Regions from separate parts of the Streptomyces sp. NBC_00386 genome, predicted to be linked through region 4. Evidence: riboswitches for the same ligand, from Rfam matches in the RefSeq annotation. Region 4 holds a riboswitch; each other region holds the start of a gene.
The links. A riboswitch is a leader RNA that binds a small molecule or an ion and turns the genes downstream of it on or off. The one in region 4 is predicted to bind cyclic di-AMP.

Region 1 (4,718 bases), 4.0 Mb from region 4:
CGATCCCCGGCTGGCCGCCGCCACCGTCTACAGCAGCCTGGAGCCGTGCGCCCACCGCGCCTCCCGGCCCGCGCCGTGCGCCCGGCTCATCCTGGACGCCGGTGTGCGACGGGTCGTCACCGCCTGGCGTGAGCCCGACACGTTCGTCAGGGACGCCGACGGGAACGGGCTCCTCGCCGCCGCGGGCGCCCAGGTCGCCGTCCTGCCCGAGTACGCGGACCGCGCCAAGGCCCCCAACCGGCATCTGGCGGCCGGGTAGAAGCCGGGGAGAAGCAGGGTGCCGACGCCGCTGGAGGGGTGCGTTTAAACGGGTGTGCTTCGGGTCCCGCGGATGGCGTACACTGGTTTCAACGACGCGGGGTGGAGCAGCTCGGTAGCTCGCTGGGCTCATAACCCAGAGGTCGCAGGTTCAAATCCTGTCCCCGCTACTCAAGGCCAAGGGCCGGAACTCGGATTTACGAGTTCCGGCCCTTGGTGTTTGCCTCCACAGCTTCCGCCGGCCGCTCCGGGCTCCTTTCCGGCTTTCTTCCGGCTTCCTCCGCCGCCTCTCGGCTGCTTTCGCCTTCTTCCGGCCGTGGTTCTCCGGCGCCGGTCCCGGTTCGCGCGGTTCTCCGGGCCGGCCCCGGTTCGCTCCGGCAGGCGGTGTCCTCCCCCGGTCGGGCCACACCGGTCGCCCGCCGCCCCCGTACCGGGTCTTCTGGACGGGTGGCGGGGCAGCCGGCAGGTGAGTGGCGGACCGGACAGCCCCGTGACCGGGCGGACCGGCTGTCCCGCGGTGTCCGCGGGTCCGGGAGCGTCCCGCCGCCCGGTCCGGCGGCGGGAGCGGAGCCGCGCGGGATCGTGTACGCACGCGCCTTCGTCCGGATCCTGCCCGTGCTGTTCGTCGCCGCCGGGGTCGTCTACGACTACCTCACCCCGTCGGAATTCACCGCGACCCCCCTGTTCGCGGCCGCGCCCCTGGTCGCCGCACCCCTCCATTCGCTGCGCGGAACCGTCCTCGCCGGTGTCCTCGCCGTCGGCGCCGTGCTCATCACCCACCTTGTCCTCGGCATCGTCCTTCAGGTCGACGCGGTCACCGAGGTGGTCACCGTGGCGATGGCCGCGGTCCTCGCCGTCCTCATCAACACAGTCGTCCGGCGCGGCGACGAACGGCTCGCCTCCGTCCGGGAGATCGCCGAGTTCGCACAGCGTGCCGTGCTGCCCGAGCCCGAGGCGCGGATCGCCGGACTGGAGGTCGCGGCCCGGTACGAGGCGGCGCAGGAGGACGCGTTCATCGGCGGTGACCTGTACGCCGTGCAGGACTCCCCGCACGGTGTACGGCTGGTCGTCGGGGACGTACGGGGGAAGGGGATGACCGCGGTGGCCACCGTGGCGACGGTGGTCGGGGCGTTCCGGGAGGCGGCCGAGCAGGAGGCGACCCTGGAGGGCGTCGCGGAGCGCCTGGAGCGGGCGCTGACGCGCGCGGGCACCCGGCGCGACAGCGTCGACGCGGCCGAGGGGTTCACGACCGCGGTCCTCGCCGAGATCCCGCACGGCGAGGACGTCGTACGCGTCGTCAACCGCGGCCACCCGCCGCCCCTGCTGCTGCGTCCCGACGGCACGCTCCTCACCCTCACCGCCGAGTCCTTCGCGCTGCCCCTCGGGATGAGCGAACTGGGAAGCCTGCCCGCCCCGACGGTGCGGGAGGGATTTCCGCGCGGGACGACGCTGCTGCTGCACACCGACGGACTGTCCGAGGCCCGCGACGCGCGGGGGGAGTTCTTCGATCCGGCCGCCTGGCTGGCCGGACGGGTCCTTCCCGGCCCCGACGCGCTGCTGACCGCCCTCTTCGAGGCGGCCCGCCTGCACACGGGCGGCGCGCTGACGGACGACATGGCGCTGCTCGCCGTCCGGCGCCCGTGACGGGTGCTCGCCGAGGGGAGCCGCGCGTTGTACGGGAGGTCTTTCACCCCCTGGGCGACGGCTTTTCCGGCCCCGGTCACGAGCTGTGACCGGACGGTGTCCCTCCGCGTAGCACCTGACTTACCGTCAGGGAAACCCGTGTCGACACCATGAGGTCAACTCGCCCGTTTTTCATCGCTCATGACCCCAAAGTCCTGGCCAAGAGCCGTTAATGATCAGTCGGAACAGCTTGGAATTCGGTGCCTGGGTCTATTAACGTTCGATAACGCAGCGCGGTCGTTACAGCCGTCACAAGAGGTGGCTCCGTGCGCACGCGCCGAATCCCGCAAGGGAACCGGGGAACCAACTCGTGGGGTGAATCGAGCGTATTCCGCCGTGGAAGCACGGTGGCCGTACGCGCGTAGGAGACCTTCCTGCTCCGAACCCGTCAGCTAACCCGGTAGGCGGCAAGGAAGGAAAGGAGTGCGCCCACGTGGCGTCCAACCGGCCCGCTCAGCCAACCTCGTTCACGCCGAACGAAACACACACCTTCGGCTACGGCAAGGACGAGGGACCCTGGGAGGAGTGGAATCCCACCGCGGATTCCGTCGCTCCCGTCCGCGGCCGGCACCGCACGGGCAAGCAGCGCGGCGGAGGACTCGCCCGCAGCTCCACGGTTCTCGGCGTCGGCGTCATAGCCGCCGTCGGTGCGGGTGGTATCGCCAGCGCCGCTCCGGGCAAGCCGCCCGTCTCGATCTCGCTGCCCGACCTGTCGTCGGTCACCGATTCGGCGAAGGCCCTGATCTCGGACGGCGGATCCAGCACTCCCAAGGGCTCCACGACCCCGCTCACCAACGCCGGTCTGACCACCGCCGACGCGGCCCAGGGCACCACCGACGCCGGTGAGGCGCTGCGCGACCGCATCATGCAGCAGGCCCAGTCGCAGCAGAACCAGGCCGACACCGCCACGCAGCAGGCCGCCCAGACGGCCGCCGCGAAGAAGGCCGTCGAGCTCGCCGCCAAGCAGCAGGACGAAGCCGAGGCCAAGGCCGACGCCGCGAAGGAGAAGGCGGAGGAGGCGGCCAAGGCGAAGGCCGAGCAGGAGCGCCTCGCCGAGCTCGCCAAGAGCTACTCGCTGCCGACGTCCTCGTACACGCTGACCTCGACCTTCGGCGAGGCCGGCTCCATGTGGTCCTCCGGCTACCACACCGGACTCGACTTCGCGGCGCCCACCGGCACGCTCATCAAGGCGATCCACAGCGGCACCATCACCGAGGCCGGCTGGGCCGGATCGTACGGCTACCGCACGATCCTCACCCTCGACGACGGTACGGAGCTCTGGTTCTGCCACCAGTCGTCCATCAGCGTCAGCGTGGGCCAGAAGGTCGCCACGGGTGATGTCATCGGGCGAGTGGGCGCGACGGGCAATGTCACCGGACCGCACCTGCACCTCGAAGTGCACCCCGGCGGCGCCGCCACCGGCATCGACCCGATGGCGTGGCTCCAGAGCAAGGGCCTCAACCCCTGATTTCCGATCTCCGGCAGCCCTGACGTCAACCCCCCCGACGTCAGGGCTGTCGGTCGTCCGGGCGCGGACGACGGCGCGCCGGGCCCGGTGATTGCGGAATACATCCGTCCGGGGCGGGTGTTGAGCCCGTACATGACTTCTCTTCGCAAGCTCGGTTCGTCCGACCTCGAGGTCTTCCCGCTCTCCCTCGGGGGCAACGTCTTCGGCTGGACGGCCGACGAGACCCGGTCCTTCGCCGTGCTCGACGCCTACGCGGCCGCCGGCGGCAACTTCCTCGACACGGCCGACTCCTACTCCGCCTGGATCGAGGGCAACGAGGGCGGCGAGTCCGAGACCATCATCGGCAAGTGGCTGAGGACCCGCGGCAACCGCGAGGACATCGTGGTCGCCACCAAGGTCAGCCAGCACCCCGCGTACCCGGGTCTGTCCGGTGCCAACATCAAGGCCGCGGCCGACGCGTCGCTGCGCCGCCTGGGCACCGACCACATCGACCTCTACTACACGCACTTCGACAAGCCGGACGTGCCGGTCGAAGAGATCATCGGCGCCCTCGACGAGCTGGTGACGGCCGGCAAGGTGCGGCACATAGCCGCTTCCAACATCTCTCCGGAGCGGCTGCGGGAGTCCCTGGAGTTCTCCGACCGCGAGGGCCTCGCGCGGTACGTCGCGCTCCAGCCGCACTACAACCTCGTCTCGCGCGACACCTACGAGGGCTCCCTGCTGGAGGTCGCCTCCCGGGCCGGTCTGGCCGCCGTCCCGTACTTCGCGCTCGCCTCCGGTTTCCTCACCGGCAAGTACCGCCCCGGCACGACGGTCGACTCGGCCCGGGCCGCGGGCGCGGCCAAGCACCTCGACACGGAACGCGGGCCGCTGGTCCTCGCCGCCCTCGACGAGATCGCCGCGGCCCACGGCGTCGCCGTCCCGACGGTCGCCCTCGCCTGGCTGGCCGCACAGCCGACGGTCGCCGCGCCCATCGCCTCCGCCCGCACCGTGGAGCAGCTCCCGGCCCTGCTGGGGGTCGCGGACCTGGTGCTGACGGACGAGGAACTGACGCGCTTGACGCAGGCGTCGGTGTAACGGCCGTAGCGCGGGCGCGCGGACCCCGGGTCCCCACCGGTCCGTGGCGCGGGTGTGGGGGAGCGGTGGTATCCACGCCGGTCCCGGGCGACAGGCCCTAGGAGCGGTACGGGTTGTACGCGGGATACGGGACCGGCGCGGATGCCTGTGCCGGCGGGCCGTAGGGCCGGGCCGGCGGGGCGATGTAGCCGTACCCGGGGGCCGGCCAGGGCGGCGGTGCGGGCAGCGGTGC
Region 2 (4,718 bases), 4.9 Mb from region 4:
CGGTTTGTCGATGTGTCGCTGCCATCACTCAAGTCAGCGTATCCGGTCACGTTTCGATCACCACGAGCGCCCACCGTCCCCCGGTCCACTTCGCTCCGCCAGGTGGTGGGTGCGAGTACACCCGGAAGGCACACGGGAAGCACCTGCGTGCCCCAACGGCGGGTACCCCGGCTCACGGGCACCACCCCACCACCGACTGTATGTTCATGATCAGATGATGTGAACCGACTTGCGATGACTTCCGATGAAATGACCGGCATTACGTCCTCTGGGGTGACGCTCATGCACATCCGTACGTCCTTCCCTTACGAGACCACTCACGAGGACGTCCTCATCCCTCTCTCGGACGGCACCCGTCTGTACGCCCGGATCTGACGGCCGCCGGCCGAGGAGCCCGTACCCGCGCTCCTGGAGCACCTCCCGTACCGCCTGACCGACTGGAGCCCCGCGCGACCAGCAGTGCCATCCCTGGTACGCCGGGCACGGCTACGCCTCCGTCCGCGTGGACGTGCCCGGCCACGGCAATTCGGAGGGGATGCCGGGGGACGAACACACGGGGAACGAGCCGGACGACGGGGTGGAGGTGGCCTCCTGACCGGCGGCCCAGTCCTGGTGCACCGGCCGGGTCGGCATGTTCGGGATCGCTTGGGGCGGCTTCGACTCCCTCCGGATCGCGGCCCGCGCGCCCGAGCCGCTCAAGGTGATCGTCACGGTCTGCTCGACCGACGACCTCTATGACAACGACGTGCACCATGCGGGAGGTTCCGTCCTCACCCTCGACACGCACGCCCGGTCGGCCCGACTGCTCGCCTTCGCCGCCCGCCCGCCGGACCCCGCGCACGTGGGCGAGGGCATGTGGCGGAGCAGGTGGGAGAAACGGCTGGGGGCGATCGGCCCCGCCGCGCACACCTGGCCGGCGCACCGGACCAGGGACGCGTACTGGCGCCACGGCAGCCTCCGCGAGGAGTACGGGGCCATCCGCGCCGCGGTCCTCGCGGTCGGCGTCCGGCACGACCCGCACCGCGACACCGTGCTGCGTCCGGTGCGGAACCTGCCGCCGGATCGCGTACGAGGTCTCATCGGCCCCTGGTCCCGCCAGTACCCGGACCGGGGCCTGCCCCCTGGACCGGCCATCGGCTTCCTCCAGGAGACGCTGCGCCGGTGGGACCACTGACTCAGGGACGAGGAGACGGACGCGCTCTCCGTCCCCCCTTCTGCGCTCGTACGTGATGGACGCGCACCCTCCGGCGACGGTGTACGCGCGGATCCCCGGCCGCCGGGTGGGTGACCCGGCCTGGCCCTCACCCTCGGTGACCCCGGTCGTGTACGCGCTCCAGGACGCCCCGCTGCCGGTCCGGTCCCCGCAGCACACGGGGGTCGACGCGGGCCGGCTGTTCCCTTCCGGCGACGACGCCGGCCTGCCGCCGGACCAACGGGAGGAGGACACCCGCTCGGCCTGCTTCGAGTTCGAGGCGCCGGAGGAGACCTGGGTCCTGGGCCGCCCCCGGGTCAATCTGCGGCTGACGTCCGCGTCACCCAGGAGCCAGGTGATCGCCCGGCTGTGCGACGTCGCCCCGGACGGAGCGTCCACGCTCGCCACCCGGGGCGCCCTGAACCTCTCGGCGCGCCGGGGCCCCGACCGGGCGGTTCCCCGGGAACCGGGCACCACGGAGAACGTGGTGTTCGACCTGAACGCCATCGGCCACGCGTTCCCGGTGGGCCACCGGATCCGGCTGGGCCTCTCCTCCGCGTACCGGCCTGGATCTGGCCCCAGCCGGGCTCGGAGGCGGGCTTCACCCTGGAGCCGATCGGCAGCGTCCTGGAACTCCCGTTACGGGCAACGGAGTCGGACGCCTCGGTCGCCTTCGAGGAACCGGAGCAGTTCGCACCCCTCGGCGCGACCGTCTCGGGCACCCTGGACGAGCCCCGCCCCCGGCGTCTGGCCCTGCGCGACGTGGCCGCGGAGACCTGGCGCCTCGAGGTGGACCCGGGGCGCGGCGGCACCCGCGTGTACCCCGACGGCCTCGAATGCACGGAGGAGGCCCGGGAGACGTACACGATCGACACCTCGGACCCGCTGTCCGCCCGCGCACAGCCGGCCGACTGGGCCCACCGGCACGGGAGTTCACTCCCCCGGACCGCTACGCATCCACACGCGCCCCAGGCCCGGGCCTGCGCCACCCGCTCACGGCGCGGGCCCTGGCATATCGCCGCGCGCCGGACGGCGACAGGACACTCTCGTGCCGAACACCGGTGAGGCGAGGCGCACTTCACCGCGCACCGGCCCGGGTTCGGACCGCGTCCGGGCGGCGCTCCCGCCGCCGGGCGGCCGCGCTCCTCGATGTGTCCCGCGCCACAATTCCCGCCGCGCCAGGGGCCGCTCAGCACCCCGCGAAGGGCTCAACGGCGGCTTCCACCGCAAGCGCAATGCCCGAATTACCCTTCATGCCGCCTTGATGCTCTTTGGTCTCGTGAGTTGGGTCACCGGCGAGCCGGACCCCCGCCGCACACCCTCTCCGGCCCAACCCGTTTGCCAAAGGCAAGTTGAGGATCCAATTCCGGCGCAATCGGACTTTTTACCCACGCATTAACCAGGAGAAAGCGATCTTCGCAGTCAAATCTCATCTTGTTTCGGACATGTGCTCTCGCATACGTTCTGGTCGACCCCGGGCGGATCGCCGAATCCTGCCGCCGCCCGGCAACCCATCGACCCACGCACGGCAGGAGCGGGGGAACCACAGGTAAGCCGCCGATCCGGGCACACCGGACCGGCTTGGGGTGAAGCCGCGCCCACAGCGCGGCCGGGCATCTCCCGCCCGAACCCGACAGCTCACCTCGCAGGCGTCGGAGAGGACATTTCGTCATGCCCGTACGTGCCAAGCACCGCCGCAAGAAGACCAACGTCATCACCCGGGGCATGATCGCCGCCGGAACGGGCGGCATCGCCCTCGCCCTCCCGCTCGTGAGCGCCACCGGCGCCAGCGCCGCCACCCCGGCGCAGGCCCCGCAGGCCGCCCACACCGCGGTGGTCCCCAACGTGCAGCTCGTCACCTACAAGGTGGTCGCCGGCGACACGCTCTCCAAGGTGGCGCAGAAGTACCCCAAGAGCGGCGGCTGGAAGAAGCTGTACGCGGCGAACCGCGCGGTCATCGGTGACAACCCCGCCCACCTCCGTCCGGGCCTGAAGCTGACCGTGGGCACGAAGACGCTGAAGTCGACGACCGTCCGCACCACGGCGAACGCGACCACCGCCGTCGCCAAGTCCAAGGCGACCACCGTCACCCAGGCCTCCGCCAAGACGTACTCCAACAACCTCGACGGCTGGATCAAGGAATCCCTGGACGTCATGGCCAAGGCGGGCATCCCGGGCAGCTACGACGGCATCCACCGCAACGTGATACGCGAGTCCTCCGGCAACCCCAACGCCATCAACAACTGGGACTCCAACGCCGCCGCGGGCATCCCCTCCAAGGGCCTGCTCCAGGTGATCGACCCCACGTTCCAGGCGTACCACGTCGCCGGCACGTCGTCGAACATCTACGACCCGGTCGCCAACATCACCGCGGCCTGCAACTACGCGGCCGACAAGTACGGCTCCATCGACAACGTCAACGGCGCCTACTGATCCCACCCCGCACCCCGTCTTCATCCGCACCCGCCGACGGCGCCTTCCCGGCCCGTCGGCGGGTGCGTTGCGGTCGCGTCGGCGGGTGGGTTGCGGTCGCGTCAGCCGGTGTGCGTCCGTGGGCGCGGCGGCGGGTCCGCTCCGAATGTGTCGGCGGGTGTGCGTTCGTGGGTGCGCCGGGCGGGCGTGTCGGCGCCGCTAGAAGCCGAAGAGGCGCTCCAGCACGACCGCGATCCCGTCGTCCTCGTTCGACAGGGTGATTTCGTCGGCCACCGCCTTCAGTTCCGGATGAGCGTTGGCCATCGCCACACCTCGGGCCGCCCAGTCGAACATCGGGATGTCATTGGGCATGTCACCGAAGGCGAGCGTCGCGTCCGGGGTGAGCCCGAGGTGCGCCGCGGCGAGAGCCAGGCCCGTCGCCTTGGTCACCCCGCATGGCTGGAGTTCGACGGTGCCGGGACCGGACATGGTGACCGTCGCCAGCGAACCGACCACTCCCCGTGCCGCCGACGCCAACTCGTCGTCGGACAAAGAGGGGTGACGGAGCAACACCTTGCTGATCGGCTCCGCCCAGAGGTCGTCCCGGCGCGGCACCCGCACCGCCGGCAGAGTCGGATGCGGCATGACATAGCCCGGCTCGATGAGCGTCAGCCCGTCCACGCCGTCCTGGTCGACCGCCGCGTACAGCAGCCCGACCTCCGCCTCGATCTTGCCGAGCGCCGTCTCCGCCAGTTCCCTGTCCAGGGTCACCGACCACAGCATGCGGTCCGCGCCGGCGTCGTACAGCTGCGCCCCCTGCCCGCACACCGCCAGTCCCTCGCCGCCGAGTTCGTCGAGAAGCGGTCGCACACGCGGTGCGGGTCGGCCCGTGACCACGAGATGACGGGCACCCGCCCGGGTCACCTTCGCCAACGCGGCGCGTGACCGGTCGGAGAGTGTGTCGTCGCCGCGCAGCAGCGTTCCGTCCAGGTCAGTGGCGATGAGTGAATATGCAGTCGGAGCGGCCATGATCCGAAGAATACGGATCGAACGACTCATCGGCCCGGCCTGAACCGGACGACGTCCGGTATCCCGTCAGCAACGCCGTTCACCG
Region 3 (4,718 bases), 6.4 Mb from region 4:
GGCAGCACCTCGGCGGCGAAGCGGCGGATGTCGCGCTCGCGGGCCACCGCGGCGATGTGCTCGAGCATCGCGGAGGCGACACCGCGGCCCTGGTGGGCGTCCTGCACGAGGAAGGCGACCTCGGCCTCGTCGGCGGGCGCGGAGGCGGGCATGCCGTCCGCGTTGATCCGGTCGTAGCGCACGGTGGCGATGAACTCGCCGCCCACCGTGGCCGCGAGGCCCACGCGGTCCACGAAGTCGTGGTGGGTGAAGCGGTGGACGTCCTTGGCGGACAGCCGCGGATAGGGCGCGAAGAAGCGGTAGTACTTCGACTCGTCCGACACCTGCTCGTAGAAGCTGACCAGGCGTTCGGCGTCGTCGACGGTGATGGGCCTGATGCGTGCGGTGCCGCCGTCGCGCAGCACCACGTCGGCCTCCCAGTGGGCTGGGTACTCGTGCCGGTCCGCCGAGGTCTGCATGGGCCCCAGAGTACGGCTCGCGTACGACAACGGCGCGAGGCAGTCTGAGGGTGACGGGCGTCGGAGCGGGTCCTCGGCCGACACCGCGGCGGGTGAGGTCCGGGACCGTTCGGGCACGCCTCGCGATATGAAAGAATGGTCTAGACAACCTTGAACACCCGAAGGGCAGCATCACATGGCTGAGCGCCGCGTCAACGTCGGCTGGACCGAGGGCCTCCATGCCCGCCCCGCCTCCATCTTCGTCCGGGCCGCCACGGCTTCCGGCATCCCCGTGACGATCGCCAAGGCCGACGGGAACCCCGTCAACGCGGCCTCCATGCTCGCGGTCCTCGGCCTGGGCGCCCAGGGCGGCGAGGAGATCGTCCTCACGTCGGACTCCGAGGGCGCGGATGCCGCTCTCGACCGTCTGGCGAAGCTGGTCGCCGAGGGGCTCGACGAACTCCCCGAGACCGTCTGAGCCGCCCACGAGGCACGTGGACTCACACGGCCGAGCCGCGCTCCCCTTCGCCGGGTGGCGCGGCTCGGCCGTTTTTCCGTACCCTCGCTCGGAAATTCCCCACATGCCACGTACGACCTCGCGCCATGGCCGCGGGAATGGCGTGCGCCGAAATTCCGGACACACGCATAAAAGGGCATCAGAAATGAGCCCCTGCCGAATATCCCTCTTTGTATACGGCGCCCGTGTTAATGACGCGGGCCCGTCATGTTTACGGGATGTTGCGAACTTCTCACACGGTCCGGCCGGTCGCCGCCGGGAAATCGGAGCCGGTGCGCGGCCGTGGCGCGCTCGGTGTGCAGGGCCGTGATCGCGCGGGCCCGCTCACTGTCCCCGCGGGCGACCGCGTCCACGATGCCGCCGTGCTCCGCCCAGGATTCCGCGGGGTCGGCCGGCGCCTCCACCGAGTACATCCAGGCGATCTTGTGGCGCAGCTGGGCGAGCGTCGAGGTGAGCGCGGGGCTGCCGGACGCCTGCGCGAGCGTCTCGTGGAACCAGCCGCCCAACGAGCGCAGATCCTCGCTGTGGCCTCGCCTGGAGCGCTCCTGCCCCAGCCTGACCAGACCCCGCAGCACCTTCAGGTGGGCCTCCGTGCGCCGCTGCGCGGCCCTCGCGGCACCCAGCGGTTCCAGCAGCATGCGCATCTCCAGGAGGTCCGCGGCCTCCAGCTCGGAGGGCTCCGCGACACACGCGCCCGCGTGCCGGCGGGTGACCACGAACCCCTCGGCCTCCAGCGTGCGCAGGGCCTCGCGCACGGGGACGCGAGAGACGCCGTATCGGCGTGCGAGCAGTTCCTCGGTGAGGCGGCCGCCGCGCTCGTAGACACCCGCGACGATGTCGTCACGGATCGCCGTGCACACCGAGTGCGCCGGAATACGCATGACCGACCTCCGCTTTAATCCCCGTGAAACGCCGTCGATTGACGCTTGTTCAGTGACTCTATTGCAGGAAGCCTGAATTTCCGATGGCAGGCCTGAATCCATGGATATTTTTTGGACAGACGGCATCTGGAAACGACGATGCCCCGGCTCGGTGAGCCGGGGCATCGAAAGCGGCGAAGAAGCCGCGAAGCGGTCGTCAGACGTTGACGCCGTGCGAGCGCAGGTACGCGACCGGGTCCATGTCCGATCCGTACTCGGCGGTCGTACGGGCCTCGAAGTGAAGGTGGGGACCGGTGGTGTTGCCGGTGTCCCCCGAGAGAGCGATCTGCTGCCCCGGAGTGACCGTCTGCCCCACGGACACACCGATGGACGAGAGGTGGCCGTACATGGTGTACGTGCCGTCGTGCATCTTGATCACGACTTGATTGCCGTAGGCGCCGCCCCAGCCGGCCGTGACGACCGTGCCGGAGCCGACGGCGTGGACCGAGGTGCCGGACGCGGCGTGGAAGTCGACTCCGGTGTGGCTGCCGGAGGACCAGAGGCTGCTGCTGGCCTGGTAGCCGGTGGAGACGTACGAACCGGTGATCGGCATGACGAACGTGTTCAGACGCTTGCGCTCGGCCTCGCGGGCGGCGCGCTCCTTGGTCTCGCGCAGCTCCTGGGCCTGCTCCGCGGCCTGCTTGCGCGCGGTCTGCTCGGCCTGCTTGCGCGCGGCGGCCTCGTCGGCGGCGCGCAGCTGCGCGAAGGCCTGGGCGTCGATCTGGTCGGCGACCGTGTCGTTGAGGGTGACGGTCTGGGTCAGCCCGGTCTGCTCGACGGAGGTTTCCGCGGCGAACGCGGGGGCGGCCAGGGTTCCGATGACACCGGTGGTGGTGAGCGCCGCGACCCCGACGGCGGTCGTGGTGGTCGTGCTGTGCACGCGGCTCGTACGACGGTGCTTGCCGGTGCCACAGGTGAACGCCATGTAGGGGCTGATCCTTTCCTTCCCTCTCGCCTACCGGGTTAGCTGACGGGTTCGGAGCAGGAAGGTCTCCTACGGGCCCCCTCCGGAGAGGGCGTCCGATTCACCCCAGGGACTACGTGTGGGTCCCCGGCTCCCCTGACTCGCGTCATGGGGGACTCGGCGATGACTGTCCGGTGCCGCGGGCGCGGCGCACTGCGTGACGAACAGCCGCACTGACGCTAAGCGGGGCAACTTTCGAACAACAAACGGATCACGATTTTTGTAACGTATCCCACAGGGCAGAAGGGTGACCGTCATACGAATACGGACATCTTGGGAACGGCTTCCGGAAAAGGGAGGGCCCTGACGGCTCTTCAGCCGTCAGGGCCCTCCCGCGTCGCACGGGTTCTACTCGGCGGCCACCACGGTGACTTCACCGATTCCGAGGGCCCTGACCGGCTCCGCGATCTGCGCCGCGTCGCCCACCAGGACGGTCACCAGACGGTCCGTCGGGAAGGCGCTCACGGCCGCCGCGGTGGCCTCCACGGTGCCGGTGGCGGCCAGTTGCCGGTAGAGCGTCGCCTGATAGTCGTCCGGCAGGTGCTGCTCGACCTGGTCCGCGAGCGTGCTCGCGACCGCCGCGGCCGTCTCGAACTTGAGGGGCGCGACACCCACCAGGTTCTGCACGGCGACGTCGCGCTCCGCGTCGGTCAGACCCTCGGCCGCGAGGGTGCGCAGCACCGTCCACAGGTCGTCGAGCGCAGGACCGGTGTTGGGGGTGTCGACCGAGCCGCTGATGGCGAGCATCGCGGCTCCCGTGCCGTCCGGCGCGGAGCGCAGGACCTGTCCGAACGCCCGCACGCCGTAGGTGTAGCCCTTCTCCTCGCGCAGGACGCGGTCCAGGCGCGAGGTGAGGGTGCCGCCGAGGCAGTAGGTGCCGAGGACCTGCGCGGGCCACACGCGGTCGTGCCGGTCGGCGCCGACCCGGCCGATGAGCAGCTGCGTCTGGACGGCGCCGGGGCGGTCGACGATGATCACGCGGCCGGTGTCGTCGGCGCTCACCGGCGGCACGGGGCGCGGCTGGGCGGCCGAGCCGGTCCAGGAGCCGAGCGTGTCGGCGAGCAGTTCGTCGAGATCGACATCGGTCAGGTCACCGACGACGACGGCAGTGGCCGTGACGGGGCGCACGTGCCTCTCGTAGAACGCGCGAACGGCCGACGAGTCGATGTTCTGGACGGTCTCCTCGGTGCCCTGCCGCGGGCGCGCCATGCGCGCGCTCGCCGGGAACAGCTCCTTGGAGAGCTCTTTGGCGGCACGGCGGGCGGGATTGGCCGTCTCGTGCGGGATCTCGTCCAGCCGGTTGGTCACCAGCCGCTCGACCTCGCTGTCCGCGAACGCGGGGGCCCGCAGGGCGTCGGCGAGCAGGCCGAGGGCCTTGGCCAGGCGCGAGACGGGCACTTCGAGGGACAGGCGCACACCGGGGTGGTCGGCGTGCGCGTCGAGCGTGGCGCCGCAGCGCTCCAGTTCGGCGGCGAAGTCCTCGGCCGAGTGCTTGTCGGTGCCCTCGGAGAAGGCGCGCGCCATGATCGTGGCGATGCCGTCCAGGCCCGCCGGCTCGGCGTCCAGCGGCGCGTCGAGGTTCACCTCGACGGCCACGACCTGCTGGCCGGGGCGATGGCAGCGCAGCACGGTCAGACCGTTGTCCAGGGTGCCCCGCTCGGGGGCGGGAAACGCCCACGGCTTCGGCTGGCCGGCCTGGGGCTGCGGGTGGAAGTCCATGGTGGCGAGCTCGGTCACTTCGCCGCCTCCTCGTCGGTCTCGTCGGCGGAGTCAGCCGCGTCGGCTGCTTCGGCGGTGGTCGGCTCGTAGACGAGCACCGCGCGGTTGTCGGGGCGCAGGCGGGCCTTGGCGGCCTCCCGGACCTCCTCCGCCGTGACGTC
Region 4 (4,718 bases):
GCCTGGCCGGCCGTCTGGACATGGCGGGACGGCGGTCAGGAGATCGACGTCTTCGAGTACCACCCCGACAACCCGGACCTGCTGGAACTGTCCAACCACGTACGCAACACCCACCGCTACTACCGGAACCCCGCCATTCGGCCGGGTGCCTGGGTCGACCTCATGGTCGAGTTCGGCGCCCAGCGGGTCGTGTGGTGGGTGAACGGGATCCAGGTCTTCGACGACCGGCGCGGAGTGGGCAGATCCTGGCACGCCTATCTCATCGTCAACCTGTCCGTATGCGCCGGGCGTTACCACCCGCCGCCGCCTCCCGAGGCCTTCGAGATGGACTTCGAGGTGGCCCGGCTGACAGTCCGCAGGTCCCGGGTCGGCAGGCCCTTCCCCGCAACGGAGGAGTACGGCGCCGACCTCCTCGACTGAGACGGGAACCGGGCGGCCGTCGGCGGGAGCCCGGAAGCCGCACGCCGGCCACTGAGATCCGCGGGCCGGGCACCAGAGTCCTCGGCAGGTGCATCCGCCGAGGCCCTTGGCGCGGAAGCACGGCATCAGAAGCGACGCCGCGCCGGTGCGCGTCGCACCGACAGGTGCCGAGGACCATGCCGAATCCTGAGCCGGGGCGGGACGCCCCCGAGACCGCCTACATCAGTCACGTCGGCAACTGCCGCACGTGCCGACGGGAGTCGGGACGCTGCCCACAGGCGGCACGCCTCTGGCGCTTCTACCAGGAGTGGCGCGACGGTTACCGCGCGCGGCCCGAGAACACGGGCTGAGACCACGGCTTGGTCGGCTCCGGATGAAGGGTGGCAGGTGGTCGGCGACCGGTGGCCGGTGAGACGATCCCTCCTCACGGTCCGGTGCGAGGCGTGCGGGAGCGCCGCGAGGTGGAGAGGTGTCATGCGAGGCTCTGTGCGGATGTCCGCCGATGATGTGTCCCGGTCCGGGGCGAGCGGCGCCCCCGTGGCGCTGCGGCCGTGTCACGTCGTCCGTCCGGACGCGGGTCCCGCGCGTGCCGCTGTACTGATCCTTCACGGTGGAACCGTCGACAGCAAGGACCCGTTGCGGCCGTGGAATGTGGCACGCGCCCGGATGCGGCCGTTCGTGCGCTCCGTGACGCGGGCCCTGCCGGACGGGAACGCGTTCGTCGGGCAGGTGCGCTACCGCTACCGGGGATGGAACGGCGTTGACGCCGACCCCGTCGCCGACGTTCTGCGGGCACTGGACGAACTCGCCGCTCTGGTGGGGGAGGTGCCGGTCGTGCTCGTGGGCCATTCGATGGGCGGGCGCGCGGCCCTGCGGGCCGCGGCCGCGCCTCAGGTCCGGGCCGTGGTGGCGCTGGCGCCCTGGTGCCCGGAGGGTGAGCCGGTGGCCCACCTCCGGGGCAAACGCGTCATCGTGCTGCACGGCGACCGGGACCGGGTCACCGACCCCGCGGAGTCGTTCGCCCTCGTCCGCCGGGCCGTGGAGGCGGGATCCTCCGCGAACGCCGTGCGGGTCGAGGGCGGTGACCATGCCATGCTCCGGCGCGCGGGGACCTGGCACAGGGCCACGGGTGCGACGGTCGCCGATCTGGTGATCCGGATCGGCGCTGGGCTCGACCCGCTCCCCGCCGAACGGCCGGGCGGCGAGCCCGGCGTCCTCTGACAACCCGTCGGGAGCGGCTGCTCCATCGGCCGCCCGGGACGTGCCGGCCGATGGAGCAGACGGTCACCGGTTGGCGTTCGAGGGTCGATGGCCGCCAGGGACGTCCGGCCGGTCCTCGGCCTCCGGTCGGATTCGGCCGGCCGTCAGGGGCCGCGGGTGTCGAGCCGGTCGTCGGGATCCGGGGTGGGGGAGAAGGGGCGCCGGGCGCCGGACGACGGCCGTGCGGTGGACGCGGGAAGCGGGGCGCCCGTCGACGGATCCCAGCTGAGGATCCACTCGAAGTCGCGTTGCAGCCGACGGGCCTCGCTTCGCACGAGCGTCGGTATGTCGCCGCGTTCGGAGATCAGTTGGGCATAGATCGGCGCATCGTGCACGTGGGGATCCTCGACTCGCTCTCGTGGTCTGACGTGCCTCGACGGTACGGCCGGCACGTGGTCGCAGTGGTCATCCGGCCAGCTCGGCCAGAACTGGTCAAGGTGTGACCAATGGGTGCCGTCGATGTCGAACGACATGCCAGGGAACGTCAGTTCTGTGCACGCTTTCGACACATCCGGGGCGGCTGGGCGGGTGACCGGCGGACCTGGACGGGCCGGCCCCGTGCGGGTCGGCCGGCGATCGGGGTGGAGCGGGGCGGTCCGGCCGAGCGGCGTCCGGGGCGGGGCCGGGACGGGCATCGGGCCCCGAGCGCCCAACATCCTTGCTCAGCGGCCTTTTCGAGCACGGCCCGTGTCCTCACCGTCGCGCTGCGAGGTGATGCGATGAAGGTCACGAAAATGTATCGGACATCTGGGACGTGGATCTTCACATCGGGTGCACAACATGGCTAAGTTGGCGACCGGGCCGCCCGACTCCCTCCGGCGGAGCTCGCCGGGCGGCGCGGCCTCCGCCGAATCCTGCCTGTCCTCGTGGCAGCTGGAGCCGGGGACCCACCGAACTTGGGGTGAATCGGCCAACTGCCTTACGGGGCAGGGGCCGTAGGGCATACCTTCCGGAATCGTCCGCCCGAACCCGACAGCTAACCCGGTAGGCGGACGACGGAAGGAGCACCACTCCATGGCGCCGGAACGCACCCCGCCCAGCGGCGAAGAAGTCGCCCGACGGCTCTCGTCCCTCTACGACCAGGCGGAGCTCGCCACCGGTAAATTCAACGGGACCCGTGCCTCGGCGAACTCCACCCGCAGGCCGGGCCGACGGGGCGCCGGTCAGGGGGGCGGGGGTTCCGATCCCGCCCAGGAAGATCTGATGCGGCAGTTGTACGACGGGGCGCGCTCCCGGTACGGACCCTCGGCTCCGGCCACCCTTCCGGCCGACAGACAGCCGGAGCGCGGCGGCGGGAGTGCCCGTCCGAGGGAGGGTGCGAAAGGCCCCAAGGGGTCCGCGGGGGAACTTCCGACGGTGTATCAGCTGGAGCAGATCATCCGGCCTGTCGCCGAGTTGACAGCGGCACCGATGCTCGAGCTGACCGCCGGTCCGGCCTCGGAGCCGGCCGCGCGCCCCGTCCTGGAGCTGACCGCGGGTCCGGCGGCCGGGACGACGGCCGGTCGCGCCCCGGCACCGGGAGCCGAGGCGGCGGGCCGTGCGGCGCTTCCCGCGGGGTCCGTTCCGGAGACCGCCTCACAGAAGTCGTCGCTGCACGTCAAGAAGCAGACCGCCCGGCGCAAGCTCGCCGCCGCACAGGAGCTGATGGCACGGTACGCGGCACGGCAGAGCATGCCCGTCGCGCAGGCCCCGGCGATCGAGTACCGGCCGGTGGAGGAACCCCGGCTCCCGTCCTTCCCGTCGGTCGGTCAGACAGGTTCGTTCCCGTCGGTCGGTCAGACGGGTTCGTTCCCGTCGGTCGGTCAGACCGGCTCCTTCCCGTCGGTCGGTCAGACGGGTTCGTTCCCGTCGGTCGGCCAGACCGGCACGTTCCCCTCGGTCGGTCAGGCACCCGTGTTCCAGCCGGCGCCCCAGTTCGCCCCGTACGAGCCCACGCCCCAGCCCGCGGCACCCCAGCCGGCGCCCATGCCCATGGTCTTCGACACGGGCTCCATGCCCGGGGCGTACGAGGCGGCGCCCCCGACCGGCGAGTACAAGTCGGTCCTCCTGCCCCTCGGGTACGAGGCGGCGCCCCCGACCGGCGAGTACAAGTCGGTCCTCCTGCCCCTCGGGTACGAGGCGGCGCCCCCGACCGGCGAGTACAAGTCGGTCCTCCTGCCCCTCGGGTACGAGCCGCCGCCCCCGCCCTCCGAGTACAAGTCGGTGCTCCTGCCCCTCGCGTACGAGACGGCGACCCCTCCCAGCTCGTACCAGCCGGCTCCGATGCCCCCGGTGAGTGAGCCGGTGCCTCAGCCTCCGGTGTACGAGCCGGCACCGGGTCCCGCCGCGTATCAGCCGGCCCCCGTGCCTCCGGCGAACCAGCCGGCGCCCCCGCCGGCCGACGACGCCTGGCGGCAGTCGCTGCGGACGGCCGGCAAGCAGCAGGCGTGGCCCGCCGCTCCCGGAGCCGTCGACACGAACCCCGGGTTCAGTATCGACAGCCTCGTCGCGCCCGCCGCCCCGCCGGTCGTCGGACCCGACAGCAGGGCCGCGGAGGCGGTCGCCTTCGCCCGCGCTCAGGTCGGCAGACCCTGCGTGTGGGGAGCGTCCGGACCCGGTTCGTACGACCCCTCAGGGCTCACGCAGGCGTCCTGGAAGAGCGCCGGGGTCATGCTCCCCCGTGCGACGCAGGACCAGGCACAGGTCGGCCCGGCGGTCGCCCTCGGCGCCATGCAGCCGGGTGACCTGGTCTTCTTCCACGCCAACGTGAGTCACGTCGGCCTCTACGTGGGTGACGGCATGATGGTCCACGCTCCGAGTCCCGGAGCGCGCATCACCGAGGAGTCGGTCGAATACGCCGGACAGGCGGCCATCCACAGCGTCGTACGTCCGGTCTGAGCTCCGGTCCGGCTCAGGGGCGTACCGCCGTCCGGGGCGTACAGGCCCGTTCGTGGAGTGCCGTCGTCCGCGAGGGCGGGCGCGGTGGCGTGCCGTCAGAACTCGCTGTCGATCCCCGTGACGGCGGCAGGCCCCAGCGGGGCGTCGTCGGGGGACAGGCC

Region 1: linked by a shared signal. The riboswitch ahead of OG780_RS22290 (M23 family metallopeptidase) and the one ahead of OG780_RS39435 (C40 family peptidase) in region 4 are both predicted to bind cyclic di-AMP.
Region 2: linked by a shared signal. The riboswitch ahead of OG780_RS17975 (transglycosylase SLT domain-containing protein) and the one ahead of OG780_RS39435 (C40 family peptidase) in region 4 are both predicted to bind cyclic di-AMP.
Region 3: linked by a shared signal. The riboswitch ahead of OG780_RS11265 (M23 family metallopeptidase) and the one ahead of OG780_RS39435 (C40 family peptidase) in region 4 are both predicted to bind cyclic di-AMP.

Annotation. Positions count from the first base shown of each region.
Region 1 covers NZ_CP107950.1:5,050,894-5,055,611, forward strand. Annotated here, with positions in the region: gene OG780_RS22275 (dihydrofolate reductase family protein) at 1-259, shown strand, start outside; tRNA gene OG780_RS22280 (tRNA-Met) at 355-428, shown strand; gene OG780_RS22285 (PP2C family protein-serine/threonine phosphatase) at 766-1,902, shown strand; cyclic di-AMP (ydaO/yuaA leader) riboswitch at 2,207-2,363, shown strand; gene OG780_RS22290 (M23 family metallopeptidase) at 2,375-3,409, shown strand; gene OG780_RS22295 (aldo/keto reductase) at 3,542-4,486, shown strand; gene OG780_RS22300 (PrsW family intramembrane metalloprotease) at 4,584-4,718, opposite strand, start outside.
Region 2 covers NZ_CP107950.1:4,112,453-4,117,170, forward strand. Annotated here, with positions in the region: partial or broken gene OG780_RS17970 (CocE/NonD family hydrolase) at 283-2,257, shown strand; cyclic di-AMP (ydaO/yuaA leader) riboswitch at 2,699-2,859, shown strand; gene OG780_RS17975 (transglycosylase SLT domain-containing protein) at 2,864-3,625, shown strand; gene OG780_RS17980 (HAD family hydrolase) at 3,824-4,633, opposite strand.
Region 3 covers NZ_CP107950.1:2,600,814-2,605,531, forward strand. Annotated here, with positions in the region: gene OG780_RS11250 (bifunctional acetate--CoA ligase family protein/GNAT family N-acetyltransferase) at 1-458, opposite strand, end outside; gene OG780_RS11255 (HPr family phosphocarrier protein) at 634-915, shown strand; gene OG780_RS11260 (GntR family transcriptional regulator) at 1,143-1,835, opposite strand; gene OG780_RS11265 (M23 family metallopeptidase) at 2,032-2,799, opposite strand; cyclic di-AMP (ydaO/yuaA leader) riboswitch at 2,812-2,971, opposite strand; gene OG780_RS11270 (M16 family metallopeptidase) at 3,187-4,575, opposite strand; gene OG780_RS11275 (M16 family metallopeptidase) at 4,572-4,718, opposite strand, start outside.
Region 4 covers NZ_CP107950.1:9,011,416-9,016,133, forward strand. Annotated here, with positions in the region: gene OG780_RS39415 (beta-glucanase) at 1-420, shown strand, start outside; gene OG780_RS39420 (hypothetical protein) at 597-770, shown strand; gene OG780_RS39425 (dienelactone hydrolase family protein) at 895-1,641, shown strand; gene OG780_RS39430 (hypothetical protein) at 1,785-2,015, opposite strand; cyclic di-AMP (ydaO/yuaA leader) riboswitch at 2,516-2,687, shown strand; gene OG780_RS39435 (C40 family peptidase) at 2,695-4,557, shown strand; gene OG780_RS39440 (hypothetical protein) at 4,653-4,718, opposite strand, start outside.